DNA from 3 places in the Tatumella ptyseos genome. Region 2 is predicted to be linked to each of the others. Evidence: predicted binding sites of a transcription regulator. Region 2 holds the regulator's gene; each other region holds the start of a gene.
What was found. Region 2 encodes CRP, which controls carbon source genes, mostly activating them, when cyclic AMP is high. Its sites were predicted from a motif close to ATGTGANNNNNNTCACAT; they were not measured.
Positions count from the first base shown of each region.

Region 1: a site for CRP is predicted at 3,869-3,886, ahead of aaeR (HTH-type transcriptional activator AaeR). Genes of this name have one in related genera too.
Region 3: a site for CRP is predicted at 2,002-2,019, ahead of idnO (gluconate 5-dehydrogenase). Genes of this name have one in related genera too.

Region 1 is NZ_CP130649.1:2,850,851-2,855,982, reverse strand. It holds gene yhdP (AsmA2 domain-containing protein YhdP) at 1-1,405, shown strand, start outside; gene tldD (metalloprotease TldD) at 1,463-2,908, shown strand; gene aaeR (HTH-type transcriptional activator AaeR) at 2,931-3,851, opposite strand; gene aaeX (p-hydroxybenzoic acid efflux pump operon protein AaeX) at 4,117-4,320, shown strand; gene aaeA (p-hydroxybenzoic acid efflux pump subunit AaeA) at 4,328-5,132, shown strand, end outside.
Region 2 is NZ_CP130649.1:71,307-76,438, forward strand. It holds gene QJR74_RS00365 (aspartate aminotransferase family protein) at 1-521, shown strand, start outside; gene QJR74_RS00370 (YccS/YhfK family putative transporter) at 541-2,631, opposite strand; gene crp (cAMP-activated global transcriptional regulator CRP) at 2,704-3,336, opposite strand; gene QJR74_RS00380 (OsmC family protein) at 3,625-4,029, shown strand; gene QJR74_RS00385 (phosphoribulokinase) at 4,026-4,913, opposite strand; gene QJR74_RS00390 (YheU family protein) at 4,966-5,132, opposite strand, start outside.
Region 3 is NZ_CP130649.1:1,901,742-1,906,873, reverse strand. It holds gene QJR74_RS09035 (DUF4056 domain-containing protein) at 16-1,161, shown strand; gene idnO (gluconate 5-dehydrogenase) at 1,166-1,930, opposite strand; gene QJR74_RS09025 (D-serine ammonia-lyase) at 2,096-3,394, opposite strand; gene dsdC (DNA-binding transcriptional regulator DsdC) at 3,660-4,520, shown strand; TPP riboswitch at 4,639-4,733, shown strand; gene thiM (hydroxyethylthiazole kinase) at 4,767-5,132, shown strand, end outside.

The DNA of each region.
Region 1 (5,132 bases), 430 kb from region 2:
TAGTGCTTTCCCTCTCGCGATCGACGCCAAAGGTAACTTGTCGACGCTACACGTCGCGGGTGTGATCGATCGTCATCAACGGTTTAGCACCCAGTGGAAGCTCACGCCTAAGTTAGCTTTAGAAAAAGGTCAGTGGACCAGTCAGGGTGATGAGCATCCCTCATTACCTCTACAGTCCATTATGGATATTCAATTACCGGCCCTCGATGGTGACAAGCTGATTGCGACCTTACAAAAGCTCTCTTCTAGCGCCTCCACCCCAAACTCAGCGAAAAAGGCGGTAAAACACTCTACGACCGCGCAGAATTGGCGTTCAGCGATCCCCTTTGAGCTGCCTGCAACACTTCAAGCAACAACTCCGGTGTTAGCACTTTATGGGCAGCAATGGCGTAACCTTAGCCTGCAAATACATCAGCTACTGTCAGACCCTTATTTAACGGTGAACAGCGATGAGGCAAAAGGTAGCCTCCAGATCAGACCGGGACAGCCTTGGCTGCTAAATATGGATTATCTTTATTATAATCCGCAGTTTGCCTCGAATCCCACGGGGAATAGAGTCGTAAATTCCATGCAAGATAATCATTTCGATTTTAGCCAATGGCCAAAGCTGGACGCGACGTGCTCTTCCTGTTGGTTTGCCGGCCAGAACTTCGGTCAAATCAAAGGGAAATTTAGTGTTAACCAGCAAACGTTGACGTTACGAGATGGTATTGTCGATACAGGGCATAGTCGATTGTCTGTGATGGGTGAGTGGAATAATGTTGCTGGGCAAGAACGCACAGCACTAAAAGGACATCTGCATACTGATAATTTAGCCGATGCTGCCCATTGGTTTGGTGTTGAGGTGCCTGTCAGTGATACGCCTCTGCATCTTGGCTATGACCTGCATTGGAAAGATGTTCCTTGGCGCCCTTCAATCCCAACGTTAAGTGGATTATTGACCCTAAAAGCAGGAAAGGGAACATTTCGACATGTTGAAACTGGTACTGCAGGGCAGGTATTGCGTTTATTAAGTATCGACGCGCTATTACGTAAAGTGAGCTTAGATTTCAGGGGCACTCTTGATAGTGGTTTTTACTACGATAGCATTACCGGTACAGCATGGATGGATAAAGGGATGTTACATACGGAGAACCTCAGTATAGATGGTTTAGAAGCTGATATCGGCATGCGAGGAACAGTGAATTTCACTACTCGTCAGTTCGACCTTCTCGCCACTGTCGCACCAGAAATTTCAGTTCCAGTTGGTGTTGCAGCAGCTTTTGCCATCAATCCGATTGTGGGGGCCTCTGTTGTTGTGGCAAGTAAAGTATTGTCCCCCATCTGGAGTAAAATATCCTTATTACGTTACAGTATCACTGGACCAATGGATAAACCGGACGTCAAAGAAGTATTGCGTAAGTAAAGAATGAAAAGCCATGGTGAGTCATCTCATCATGGCGCAAATAAAAAGTGAGAACCTATGAAACTGAACCTGGTTAGCGAGCATTTACTAACTAAAAATACTATTACGCACGATGACCTTTCCCGCGTGCTCAGCCAGCTTTCAGAGCGCCATTTAGATTACGGTGATCTCTATTTTCAGTCCAGCATGCATGAATCATGGGGACTCGAAGATAATATTATTAAAGAAGGCTCTTGGCATATAGACCAAGGAGTCGGTATTCGTGCGATAAGTGGCGAGAAAACGGGGTTTGCTTATGCAGACCAATTAACGTTAAAGGCCTTGGAACAAAGTGCTGGGGCTGCACGTAGTATTGTACAAGAGCAAGGGGATGGTAAAGTCAGAACCTTAGCGGCGGTTGACCATAAAACCTTGTATCCCGCGATTAACCCATTAGACAGTCTGACCCGCGAAGACAAAATTGCGTTATTACATCGGGTGAACCGCGTCGCGCGCGATGCCGATCCTCGCGTTCAAGAGGTAAGTGCTCACTTATCTGGTGTTTATGAAGAAGTCCTGATTGCCGCGACAGACGGTACCTTTGCTACGGATATTCGACCTTTGGTACGCTTATCGATTAGTGTTCAGGTAGAAGACCAAGGGAAACGCGAACATGGTTCGTGCGGCGGCGGTGGACGGACCAGCTACGAATTCTTCTTACTTGATGAGCAGGGTGAGACGCGCTGTGACGGCTGGGCAAAAGAAGCGGTAAGAATGGCCTTAGTGAATCTTTCTGCTATCGCCGCCCCAGCCGGGGCATTACCTGTTGTCTTAGGTGCAGGGTGGCCTGGAGTGTTACTGCACGAGGCAGTAGGTCATGGTTTGGAAGGTGACTTCAACCGTCGTGGGACCTCTATGTTCAGTGGTCAAATGGGACAGCCAGTCGCCTCGGAACTGTGTACCGTGGTTGATGATGGTACCCTGAGTGGTCTACGGGGCTCGATCGCGATTGATGATGAAGGTGTCCCCGGACAATACAATGTGCTAATAGAAAAGGGCATATTGAAAGGCTTCATCCAAGACAAACTGAATGCGCGCTTGATGGGGCTCCCGCCAACAGGAAATGGTCGTCGAGAATCCTATGCGCATCTTCCCATGCCAAGGATGACCAATACTTATATGTTAGCGGGTCAATCTACCCCGCAAGAAATTATTGAAAGTGTCGACTATGGGATTTACGCGCCTAATTTTGGTGGCGGTCAAGTAGACATTACCTCAGGAAAATTTGTTTTCTCGACCTCAGAAGCCTATTTAATTGAGAAAGGTAAGATCACCTCTCCGGTTAAAGGGGCAACCTTGATTGGTTCAGGGATTGAAGCCATGCAGCAAATCTCAATGGTTGGTAACGACCTTGCGCTTGACAAAGGCGTTGGTGTATGTGGTAAAGAGGGGCAAAGTGTGCCGGTCGGTGTTGGTCAGCCTACCTTAAAACTCGACCGCTTGACGGTGGGCGGTACGGCCTAAGTTAGTAAAAGGTAGCGTAATGCTACCTTTTGCTCAAAAATAGCTCGTAACGCGTGGCCATTTCCTTGAAATAGTCAGCGAGTAAAGATAAACAAATTTGGACTTTCAGCGGCAATTTATCTTTTTCGGTATACAGCGCATGGACGGGGCGCGGCTTCGAACTATAGTCGGGCAGGAGTATACGAATATTCCCCTGCTTAACCTCATCCATTATCCACATCATCGGCATATAAGCGATGCCTGCGCCAGATTTAAGCCAATGTACCAAAGTCTGTGGGTCATTGGTGGCGAAACGTCCGCTTAGGGATAAGTGAATGAGTTCACCATCTGGAGTGGTGAGTTCCATTTCGTTATAAGGGGACAAGGTATACTCTAGCCAACAGAGTGACGCCAGTTCGCTGTGATGGGTGGGAAGAGAGATTTGGCTGAGATACTCTTTACTGGCGCAAATCACCATTGGCATGGCGCCTATCTGACGAGAGAAAAGCGTAGAATTTTCCAAATGACCCGTTCTGAGTACCAAATCTAATCCATGTGTAATCAAATCTGGGGTGGGATTATCGGTAATGAGGTCAATCTCTAATCCTGGATAATCTGACAATAGCTTCATCGCGATAGGAGCAAGAACGTTCTGCGCCATGGTCGTACTACAACCGATACGTAAGGTCCCCACTGGCGTATTATTGAATTCGAATAACTGCTCATGAACTCGAGTCGCCTCGTTAAGCATTCGTTGGCAACCCAAGTAATAAATTTTTCCCGCTTCAGTCATACCGATACGTCGAGTACTACGATTGAGGAGCTTAATATTGAGCTCATCCTCTAAGCGAGAGATAGTTTGTGAGATTGAAGAAACGCTAACCTGCATCTGCTGCGCAACGGCAGTGAATGAGCCTTGTTCGACAACTTTAGCAAACACAGCCATTCGTTTTAATCGTTCCATTATTAACTCTGAGTTAAAAGTGATTTAGTTCACAAAATATAGAAAATGCACGCTAAGACAAGTTACTATAGCGCTATAAATAGAAGTTTATTTCTCTATTCTCGCATCGTCGTCTCTATCTTTAGTGATTTTTTGGTTCGGTCCCTGAGGGACAATGGTACAACTTTCGTTACCTTTTAACCAAGTAAGTCACCATTATGGATCTTATAGCTTTCCAGTAACCCATGCCTAGTGGCTCGCTGGCTAATGTGTTAAAGGATTTTACATGAGTGTGCATCCAGTTTTGGTGATATTTGGGCTCTCATTTCCACCTATTTTTGTTGAGCTTATCTTATCTCTCATTGTGTTTTGGCTAGTGAAAAAAGTGCTAACCCCAACAGGTATCTACGATTTAGTTTGGCACCCTTCGCTGGTGAATACTGCACTTTACTGCTGTGTGTTTTATCTCGTTTCGAGTCTAATAGTTTGAGGTTTCAGTGAAAACGTTAATAAAAAAAGTGGCCCGCTACGCGATAACTGTTGTGTTAGTCATCATCGCCATTGTGATTGTTTTTCGTACATGGGTGTACTACACCGAATCCCCTTGGACACGCGACGCAAAATTTTCCGCTGATGTCGTTGCTATCGCGCCTGACGTTACGGGGTTGATTACACATGTAAATATCCACGATAATCAGTATGTTAAGCAAGGTGATGTTCTCTTTGAAATTGACCGTCCGCGTTTTAAAGAAGCATTAGATGAAGCTCAAGCTGATGTGGATTATTATCAAGCCGTCGTTGCTGAGAAACGGCGCGAAGCGGCAAGACGTAACCAGTTGAGTACCGTAGCATTATCCCGAGAAGCGGTAGAGCAAGCGAACAATGATCTACAAACAAGTGAACATCAGCTGGCCAAAGCGGCCGCGGCACGTGATCTGGCACAAATTGATTTAGTTAGAGCAACGGTTAAGGCTCCCGCCGATGGCTGGATCACCAACTTAAATGTCTATGGTGGTGAATTTATTAGTCGAGGTTCAGTTGCCGTTGCGTTAGTCAAAGATCACACCTTCTATGTTACGGCTTATCTTGAAGAGACTAAATTGCATGCAGTACGTCCGGGTTTACGGGCTGAAATTACTCCCCTTGGCAGTAATTTAAAACTGCGTGGGACCGTTGAAAGCGTTGCCGCAGGGGTCACTAACAGTAGCAGTAGTAACGATAGTAAAGGAATGGCGAGTGTCGATTCTAACTTAGAGTGGGTTCGTTTAGCCCAACGTGTACCTGTTCGCATCCACTTGGACG
Region 2 (5,132 bases):
GACGTACAGGCAAACTATTTGCTTATGAGCACTCAGGAGTGGTTCCCGATATTCTCACGACCGCTAAAGCATTAGGAGGCGGTTTCCCCGTGAGTGCGATGTTAACGCGAGAAGAGCTCGCACAGGTTATGACTGCGGGGACTCATGGTACCACCTTCGGTGGTAACCCAATGGCTTGCGCGGTGGCAGAGGCTTCCTTAGAGATTATTAATGACCAGCAGCTCCTTGATGGCGTTGAGCAACGGCATCAATGGTTCATTGATGGATTGGAAAAGATCAATCAACAGTATCACCTGTTTGCAGCGATTCGCGGCCAAGGGCTGCTTATTGGTGCACAATTAACCCCAGAGCATGCAGGCCGTATGCGCGAAATCATTCAGGCGGCAGCTGAACACGGTTTACTGATCTTATCAGCAGGAAGTGATGTGTTGCGCTTTACCCCTTCACTTATTATCCCTGAACAGGATGTTCAGCAAGGAATGACCAAACTCCACCAAGCTATCGCCCAAATTATGGACTAGTTTAGTCGCCCTGAGTGATTTACTGCTCAGGGCTCTTATGAGTTCGGGAAAACCATGCACCGTGTTTTGGGCGCTGGGTCCAGATAATGGCTGAAATCGTCCGCATAGATTTCACATGCACAAGAATCCGCTCGATATGCCGCTCGACAATTGTGCTTGGCCCCTTATCGAAATTAGCCGCTTCATCCATCACATGGGTAGAGTGATAGTTCTCTTGATCGTTAGCATACAATAATCGCTGTTGGCATTGCTGTAAGGCTATCTCACAAGCCTGTAAATAGCGCTCGGCCAACGTTGGGGTTAGCATCGTGTGCTCACGGGCTAAAGCAGTAAGCTCATTAATATGTTCGACGATGTACTGGCTATGGCTAACCCATAAATGCATCTCTTCAAGATATTCATCATCGAAACCAGGCTCCTGCATGGCTTGATTAAGGGCGTTAAATAGCGCGTTATGTTTTTGGTTTGCCTCTACACGCGCGGCTTCAAAAACCTCATCCTTCTGCTCTGGGCCTAGCAATACTTTTAGGGCTTGTTGATAGGCATTGAGCACATCCAAAGTATTATCGCGTAACAGCGCACTCTGCCATTGTGGCCATAACCAAAGCGTGCCCCCGAAGGCGATTAAGCAGCCGAGTAAGGTATCTAATAAACGAGGAACAAGAAATTGGTGCCCGTTTAAGGAAAGCAGTTGCAGTGAATAAACTGCCGTCACCGTAAATCCAATCGTCGCCCAGCCATAATATTGGCGATTGAACAAGTTACTGAAAAAGGTAATCAGTAACATGATGATTAGTATCCAAGACTCAGGTGCATGGAGATTGAGGGTAATTGCCGCAATGATTAATCCAGCAAAAGTTCCTAATGCCCGGTGCTGTATACGTACCCGTGTAGCGCTATAGTTATTTTGACTCACGAATACGATAGTCATCAAAATCCAATAAGGTTTGGGCATATTGAGCGCTATACCGACGATTCCACCACACATCAACATGATCGAGAAACGTGCAGCGGAACGTAAGGCAGTTGATTTCAGCGATAAATAACTTTTTAAGGCGGGTAATAAAGGTAAACGGCGCTGCCTATCGCGCATCAGGTCACGTTGATACAGAGGTTTCTCATTCTGTAAGACTCGAGCAATTCGCGTAAAGTGATAAAAGCAAAATTGGGGGACCGGATTGTGGGGAAATTGTTGAGCCAGTTTTTCCAATGCTGAAATTTGCTTACTCATTGAAAAAGGCTTCACAAATTGGTGGTATAAAATATCGTCAGCTAAGCGGTGGAGTTGTGCCGTGACAGTATTCGCATTCCAATTTAAAATTTCCCTACCAAAACTATCGTGGCAAAGTTTTTTGATTTCCTCCGGCTGATTCAAGCTAATCGTAATATGCTCTTGAATATCTTGAGCCATCAAAAAATAGCGAATCAGGAACCGGTCATTACGGTTTCTCGCTGCCGGTAACATATGTAATTGTTGATAGCATTGAGTAATCAGGTCAATCACTTTCTGTTGGCGCTTGAGAAGGTCCTGTAAGCTTTCGGGAGAGTCATCTGCACTAAAGATACGGTGATATTTATGCTCGCAGTAGTTTCCCAATTCGCGATAAAGCAAACTGAGTGTTTCACGAAGTTGCTGAGCTTGCGAGAACTTAAACCAAGCCCAATTGAACACGCCATACCAAACTGTCCCACCTAGATAGAGTAAGGGAGGGCCCCATATCGGCATGCGTCCAGCTAGGCTAATCGACAGCACAGCTGCCACCAGTGAGGCAGGTAAGAGCCGGCCGTGTAATGGACTAATCTCCCCCGTCACCCCGATGATTAATGGTAACGCGAATAGAAAGAGCGGTAAGGGATAGTGCTGCGCTAAACACCAAAGAAGCAAAAAGCTGCTGCAGGCGAAAAGTAATCCCCCCACGACGAGACGTTTAAAAAAGCGTTTATGTGGAGTATCTAATCCAGCCAGATTACAGCAGGATGGGACTAAAGAAAAAAGTAAGCCTGAGTGGAGATCGCCTAACAGCCAGCCTAGTGCGATCGGTAGACAGAGCACTAACGTTTGGCGGAAAGCATAATTTACTTCAGGGTGATAAATAAGTCGACGTAGCATTGCCACTGCAATTTGTTATATGAATGATAGTGATCGGTAAAAGGCAGGGTAGCTCCCTGCCTTCTGCACCGATTAGCGTGTGCCGTACACTACGATAGTTTTACCATGGGCCGAAATTAGGTTTTGATCTTCTAACATCTTGAGAATGCGTCCAACGGTTTCGCGTGAACATCCGACGATCTGCCCAATTTCTTGACGGGTAATTTTTATTTGCATCCCATCAGGGTGCGTCATCGCATCGGGTTGGTGAGCAAGATGCAGCAGAGTTTGCGCAATACGACCGGTGACGTCCAAGAAGGCTAAGTTACCGACTTTCTCTGAAGTGACCTGTAGGCGTCGTGCCATCTGTGCTGAAAGGCGGATAAGAATTTCCGGATTTACCTGTATCAATTGGCGAAATTTTTTGTAGGAAATTTCAGCGACTTCACACGCGGACTTAGCTCTGACCCAAGCACTACGCTCTTGTCCTTCTTCAAATAAGCCAAGCTCACCAATAAAATCGCCCTGATTAAGGTAAGAAAGGATCATCTCTTTGCCTTCTTCATCTTTAATCAGTACCGCGACAGAACCTTTAACAATGTAATAAAGCGTCTCTGCTTTTTCACCTTGATGGATCAAGGTGCTTTTTGACGGATACTTATGAATATGGCAATGGGAGAGGAACCATTCTAATGTAGGGTCTGTTTGTGGTTTACCAAGAACCATTCGCTTCTATCCTCTATTGTAATCGAACCTGGATGAAACCAGGGTGAGCCACTTTTGTGACCCTTATGAAAGCATCAAGTGCCATTTCTTTTTTTATTGGGCGATAAAAGTACCTTAGCCTATTCCGAGGTATTTTATCTTGGGATTAACGAAATAAATAATCCTTTCCCTGTTTTTAGCACAGGTTAGCGTCACTGTCTTGTATTGTATGAGTCCAAATGAGAGGTTTGCGAATTAATCCACCTCAGAGTATCTTAGCTTACAAATTCTGAAACCGGAGGCATAGGAGTGGAAGCGAAAGTAAAGTGGGTCGATGGGCTTTGTTTTGTCGCAGAATCGGCTTCAGGGCACCAAGTCGTCATGGATGGTAATCGCGGCGAAAAAGGACCGAGCCCAATGGAAATGGTCCTAATGTCGGCGGGAACTTGTAGTGCAATTGATGTGGTGTCGATATTAGAAAAAGGTCGCCATGAGGTTCTAGGATGTGAAGTTAAATTAACCTCAACTCGCCGTGATGAGGCGCCGCGACTTTTCACCCACATTAATCTGCATTTCATTGTGACGGGAAAGACATTGACCGATAAAGTGGTCGAGCGGGCGGTTTCCCTTTCCGCGGAAAAATACTGCTCAGTAGCACTTATGTTGGAACAAGCAGTAGAAATCACCCATAGTCACGAGATAGTTATCGTTTAGCATTGGCTTGTTAACAAGGTCTGTTGGCGCTTTTCAGCTAGTTTTTTAATGACTGGTGTCAAGATAAGTTCCATCGCCAAGCCCATTTTTCCGCCGGGGACTACCAAGGTGTTCATGGCGGAGATAAAAGATCCTTGGATCATGGCGAGGAGATAAGGGTAGTTAATCTCTTCCACACCGCGAAGATGGATCACCACTAAGCTCTCATCCATTGAAGGAATCGCATGAGCCGCAAAGGGGTTAGAGGTATCGACCATCGGGACGCGCTGAAAGTTAATGTGGGTACGAGAGAACTGCGGCGTGATGTAGTTAACGTAATCTTCCATAGAGCGAATCACTGAGTCCATTACTGCTTCGCGAGAATGACTCCGCTCTTGCATATCTCGTATTAACTTCTGAATCCATTCTAAGTTTACAATGGGTACGACTCCGACTAACAAATCCACTAAATCGGCAACGTTATGCTCTTCAGTAACCACCGCGCCATGTAATCCCTCGTAGAATAAAACATCTGTCTTTTCAGGGAGCGCTTGCCATGGTGTGAAGGTTCCGGGAACTTGTTTCCAAGGGACGGCTTCATCGTAGGTATGGAGATATTTACGAGAACGGCCGGAGCCAGTTTCAGAGTATTGCTTAAATGTCTGTTCTAACAGTAAAAAGTCGTTAGCGTCAGGACCAAAATAACTAATGTGTTTCCCTAAATCTCTCGCTTTACGGATGGCAACGTCCATTTCTGGTCGAGTGTAGCGATGATAACTGTCTCCCTCAATTTCAGCGGCTTGAATACCTAGCTGTTGGAAGATCTTCCGGAAGGCTAGGCTAGTTGTCGTTGTCCCGGCACCGCTTGAACCTGTTACAGCAATAATGGGATGTTTGGCTGACATAATGGTCTCCTTAGCGGGTGAGGGGGCGACAACTACGGCGTACAGTTATCCTTCAGCGTATATCTCGTGCAGCACGGAGGCTGACTGATTCATGTAATTCCGACCAAACAATGACGATCTCCCCTGCTTTAAGTTGCCGGGTAATATCAGCAACTTTCTCGGACAAGGTTTTCTCTTGCTCACCATAATCTGTTCCTTCTTGTAATACAAAGGACTCGA
Region 3 (5,132 bases), 1.4 Mb from region 2:
TTAATGGAAAATAGAATGAATCCTCTCTGGCGCCACCGTTTTTCCTTGTTTATCGCGATCACTCTCTCCTTGCTTCCCGGTGCATGGGCCGTCGAAATGCCCCTCGATTTGGCGACTCAATCTGAGCAAACTACCTCGGCAGCCAGTCAATTACCTGTATTACAAAAGCCCGAAGGACTTCGACCTTGCTGTGCATTCGGCCATGACTTGCGCGCTGAACTGAAAGGCGCACCGGTTCCTTTCTATCGGCTCGATAACATCGTTGAAAGTCATCAGTTAGGCACTCATCGCTACAATGACAGCGTCATACGAGGATTGACCAGTATGGTGGGGGGTGGCAGTGAAAAGAATGGCATTGTCTACACCACGCAGGGCGGGTTTATCGATACGGCGCATGTGCGAGACAGTATGGATATGACGTACTGGATAGCCAGTCAATTATTGCAGCATCAAGGAACTGCTTTTCGTGTCAGCTTAAGTAATGAACTCGCTCGCCGAGAAATCGTTATTCGACCTTATCAAGTGCCAAGCGATCCACAGCAAGCCTTCAGCGTCGTGGTATGGACCGCTGCTCGAGTGGCATTCGATCTCGCCGCGTGGCATGAGATCGCGCAGTGGTACGGGTTCGAATCGGTGCCTGGCTTCCCAGAGGGTGTCTCCGCGTTCTCTCCAGAAGATCTCTATTCCAACCTTCTAGGGGTTCGTTTAGCTGCTTCGTTACTGCTGCAGGGGGAGGGGAGCGATATTAACCATTATAATTCTGGAGCGACCGCGATTATCACGCAAGCCCTTGATCAATTGGGGGCAGTCTCGAAACAGGCCACGGCACAACACTTTGACCGATTGGACGGACAATGGTGGGATAGCCAACGTCGGGTACCGAATAAATGGTTAGTGCGGCATCGAAATTACCTAACGAGCAATGCACGACGCCCTAGTGAGGTTCCTGAGGAACCTGAAGCGAACCACGCATTAGCCTTACCTGAGCAGGTGGCCGGGATCACTTTAGACAAAGTCGCCGCACTGGAATTGGTACCGATTAAGGCTTCTAAACGGCTGCCTGCTGTGAGCGGGAAGCTTACCCGTGAAGATTTCCAGCGCTTAGCGGAGCAGGCTGAAGCCGAAGACGCTCAACAACGACCTGCTCTTAACGGCGAATGAAGAGTTACACCGCGACGCGCATACCGCCATCAACAAACAGCAGATGACCATTGACGAAGTCGGAGGCTTTTGAGGAGAGGAATACCGCGGCACCAATCAACTCTTCAGGGTTACCCCAGCGGGCGGCTGGGGTACGTTTGGTTAACCAATCGGTAAAGGCTTGATCATCGACTAAGGCCTGAGTCATCTCTGTAGCGAAATAGCCGGGAGCGATGCCGTTAACCTGAATATTATAGCGCGCGAGCTCCACACACATTCCCCGTGTCAGCATGGTGACTGCACCCTTTGAGGCGGCGTAGGGGGTAATGGTGTCGCGCCCTAATTCGCTCTGCATCGAGCCAATATTAATAATTTTACCGGCTTTACGCTTTGCCATATAGCGAGCAACGGTTTGTGATACCAAAAAGACGGCAGTTTGGTTAACCGCAATGACATCGTTCCAATCCTGTTCGGCAAATTCTAGAAAAGGACGACGGCGTTGAATCCCAGCGTTGTTAATCAGGATATCGATTTGCCCTAAAGTCGATTCAATGTGCTCAATGGCCTCAGCTACTTTTTGGGAGTCAGTCACATCGAAGGCCACTGCATGAGCGCTATAACCGAGTGCACGGAGTTTGGCTGCTGCACTTTCGGCCCCTGCCTGCTGCGTGGCGTTAATAATGACCTCCGCACCCGCTTCCGCTAACCCTTTTGCCATAAGGAAGCCAATTCCACGTCCTGAACCGGTGATCAGTGCGCGTTTAGTTGTTAGCGAGAAGAGTTGGCTCATGCAAGTTTTCCTTATTCATCATTAAGTAAAAATTAATTGAGGCTTATTTAGCGAAATTAACCCCGCTGTTAATGTGATCTATATCACTCTTTTCTTATTTTACAAATTGATGATACGTAAAGCGTGCGCTAGGTAAGCTTTCTCCCTATACGCTAGCGCGAGGTGTTAAGAATAGGGCAGGTTACCCAAGGCGAGATAACGTTGCATTTCTTCCTCTGGTACCATACTGCCACCGGTGGCCCAAACCAGATGCGTCGTAGTATTTAACGTCGAGGGATCCTTACCGATCCATAATGGGCCTTGCATACCGGCTAAGGCTGAAGGTTCGAGTTGAACGCTTTCGCTATGATCGAGCAGCCGTTGTAAGTCAGAGAGTCGTTGATCGCTCAGTGTATAACAGCCATCAATTAGCGACGCCATTGCCCGCCCAACGAATCCCGATGCGCGGCCGACAGCCAAGCCATCGGCAATGGTGTGGTTGTCGAGGCCAATATCTTGTACCGAGATTGCCTCGTGGTAGCCAGTACTTAGCCCTAGCAGCATACAGGGTGAGTGTGTCGGCTCAGCAAAATAACAGCGAACGGCATCGCCAAAGGCTAACTTCAGCCCAAATGCTACGCCGCCCGGCCCGCCTCCCACACCACAAGGTAAATACACGCAAAGGGGATGAGTCTCATCGACAGTGACCCCTAGTGCCGCTAACTGCGCGGGTAAGCGTAATCCGGCGACGGCATAACCGAGAAATAGGGTAGAAGAATGCTCATCATCAATAAAGAAACAGTAAGGATCCTCTGCCGCCGTTTGTCGGCCCTGTTCAACCGCAACGCTATAATCGTTCTGGTGTTCGACAACCGTAACGTGGTGCGCCCTGAGTCGCTGTTTTTTCCACTCGCGGGCATCGGATGACATATGCACGATCACTTGAAAGCCTAAGGTTGCCCCCATAATCCCGATGGATAAGCCGAGATTTCCGGTCGATCCTACCGCTATTTTATAGCGACCCAATAATTGTCGAAATTGGGGGGTGAGTAGTCGACGGTAATCGTCCTGTTCGCTAAATTCCCCTGATTCCAGCGCCAGTTTTTCTGCCAAGACTAATACTTCGTAAATGCCCCCTCGGGCTTTAATCGATCCGGAGATCGGCAGGTGACTATCCTTTTTAAGCCAGAGCTTACCGGGTAAGTGACCTTGTTGTGCTAAGGCCTGCTGCATGACGGGGATGCCAACAATATCCGACTCAATAATTCCCCCACGCGCCCGGCTTTCTGGGAAGGCCTCGGCAATCAAGGGGGCAAAGCGTTGCAGTCGCTCGGCCGCATCCTGAACATCCGCTAAGGTAAAGCCTACGCGTTTCAACCCCTCGCTGGCAGGCAGTCGTTGCGGGTTATGCCAAAATAAAGGGGTCTGGGTTGAGAGCTGCTGAACAACCTTATTGTTATTCAGAGCGGGGTATTTATCCGTCATCGTTTTATTCACTTATTCTACACCTAGCGTTAGTCGGGGCGTGGTGACTTACCTTTGAGAGGCAGCATACTGTTGTAACCGGTAAGCTGACAAGTGATCGCTTTTCAGCCTAGGGTGAGGACAAATCATGTGAACCTATTATGAATTTATTGCATTATGGCCGCCTAGTGCCTAGGTCACATAAAACCTAGGCGTTGATCATGAGGCTACTATTCTGAACAGTTTTCAAGCAGGTCAGCTTAACCGCTTACAAACCTTCGCCTTGGTGGCGGAAAAAGGCTCTATTGCTGTAGCCGCAAGAATACTCTGCTTAACGCCCAGCGCCGTCAGTCACCGTATTCGTCATTTGGAGCATGAGCTCAACTTGCCGCTTTTTACTCGCTCGCACCGCAAAATTACCTTAACAACTGAGGGGGCTCGCCTTTTCCAGAAAATAACGCATTCTTTCGATTTACTGAATAAAGAGCTGCTTTCTCTAAAACACCAAGGAGTAGAAGGGCGCTTGAGTCTCTATACTCGCCCCTCTTTTGCGCAGGCATGGCTCGTTCCCCGGCTGAGTGATTTTTTAGACCGATATCCTGGTATCGAAGTTTGCCTCTCAACGGGCAATGACCCTATCCAGTTGGATGAGCTCGGCGTCGATATTGCTATCAATTTCGGCCAGCTTAATCTACCCGGGCTTGTCTGTACGCCATTGATGAACGAATCCATGACACCGGTTTGCTCAGCCTATTATGCTGACAAGTTTGGATTAGTGAATCATCCTGAGCGATTAAAAGAATGCCGCTTATTACACGACCATAAAGCATGGGAGACGAATAGCGGTGACCATGAGTGGCAGCAGTGGACAGAGGCCTTCGATATTAGCTTAGCGGCGGCCTCTCATCTCTATTGCGATCAAATGGCGTTATCGGTTACCGCCGCACTCCATCATGGTGGCGTTGCCATGGGGCGGATGCGTTTACTCGAAGATAGTCTTCAATCAGGTAACTTGGTGGCCCCCTTTCCCGATAAGATTTTAGTAAGCCCTTATGGCTACGCGTTATATACACAGCAAGGTACCCATTGGCCTAAGGTTAAACTGTTTATGGCGTGGATAGCCGAGCAAGCGGGTGTCATAGGATGAGACGGGATTGGGGATCGCTTTGTACGTTATACGCATTTTATTCGACAGCCCCAGACGACAGTTTCCTTGCACCGATACACAACATCTCTTAAGCTGGTCAGTTATAGAGAAACGCTTTCTCTTCGACTCGGGGTGCCTACTTAATCAGGCTGAGAAATACCCGTACTACCTGAACTGGATAATGCCAGCGTAGGAAAGTCACTCGCCTCCTTGGGGGCTGTCTTTCTACCGCCGGTGGGAGACAATATGCCCACAAATACCGCTATACCTGAGCTTGATGCAGCCATTGCCCAACAGGCTATCGCTCAGCTTGCCGAGCATCCCCCCCTCATTCACTGTATCACTAACACAGTCGTACAAAATTTTACTGCCAATCTGCTGCTTGCGGCTGGGGCGATTCCAGCGATGATTATTGATCCGAGTGAATGCCAAGAATTTGCGCAGATCGCCGATGGGCTGTTAGTGAATGTGGGTACTCTTCACCATGAACACTGCCCTACTTATTACCATGCCGCGGAAAATGCTAATCGTTTTGGTAAGCCTTGGGTACTGGATCCAGTGGCTGTCGGAGGCTTAACGCTGCGGACCGAATTTTGTCGCAAATTACTGTCG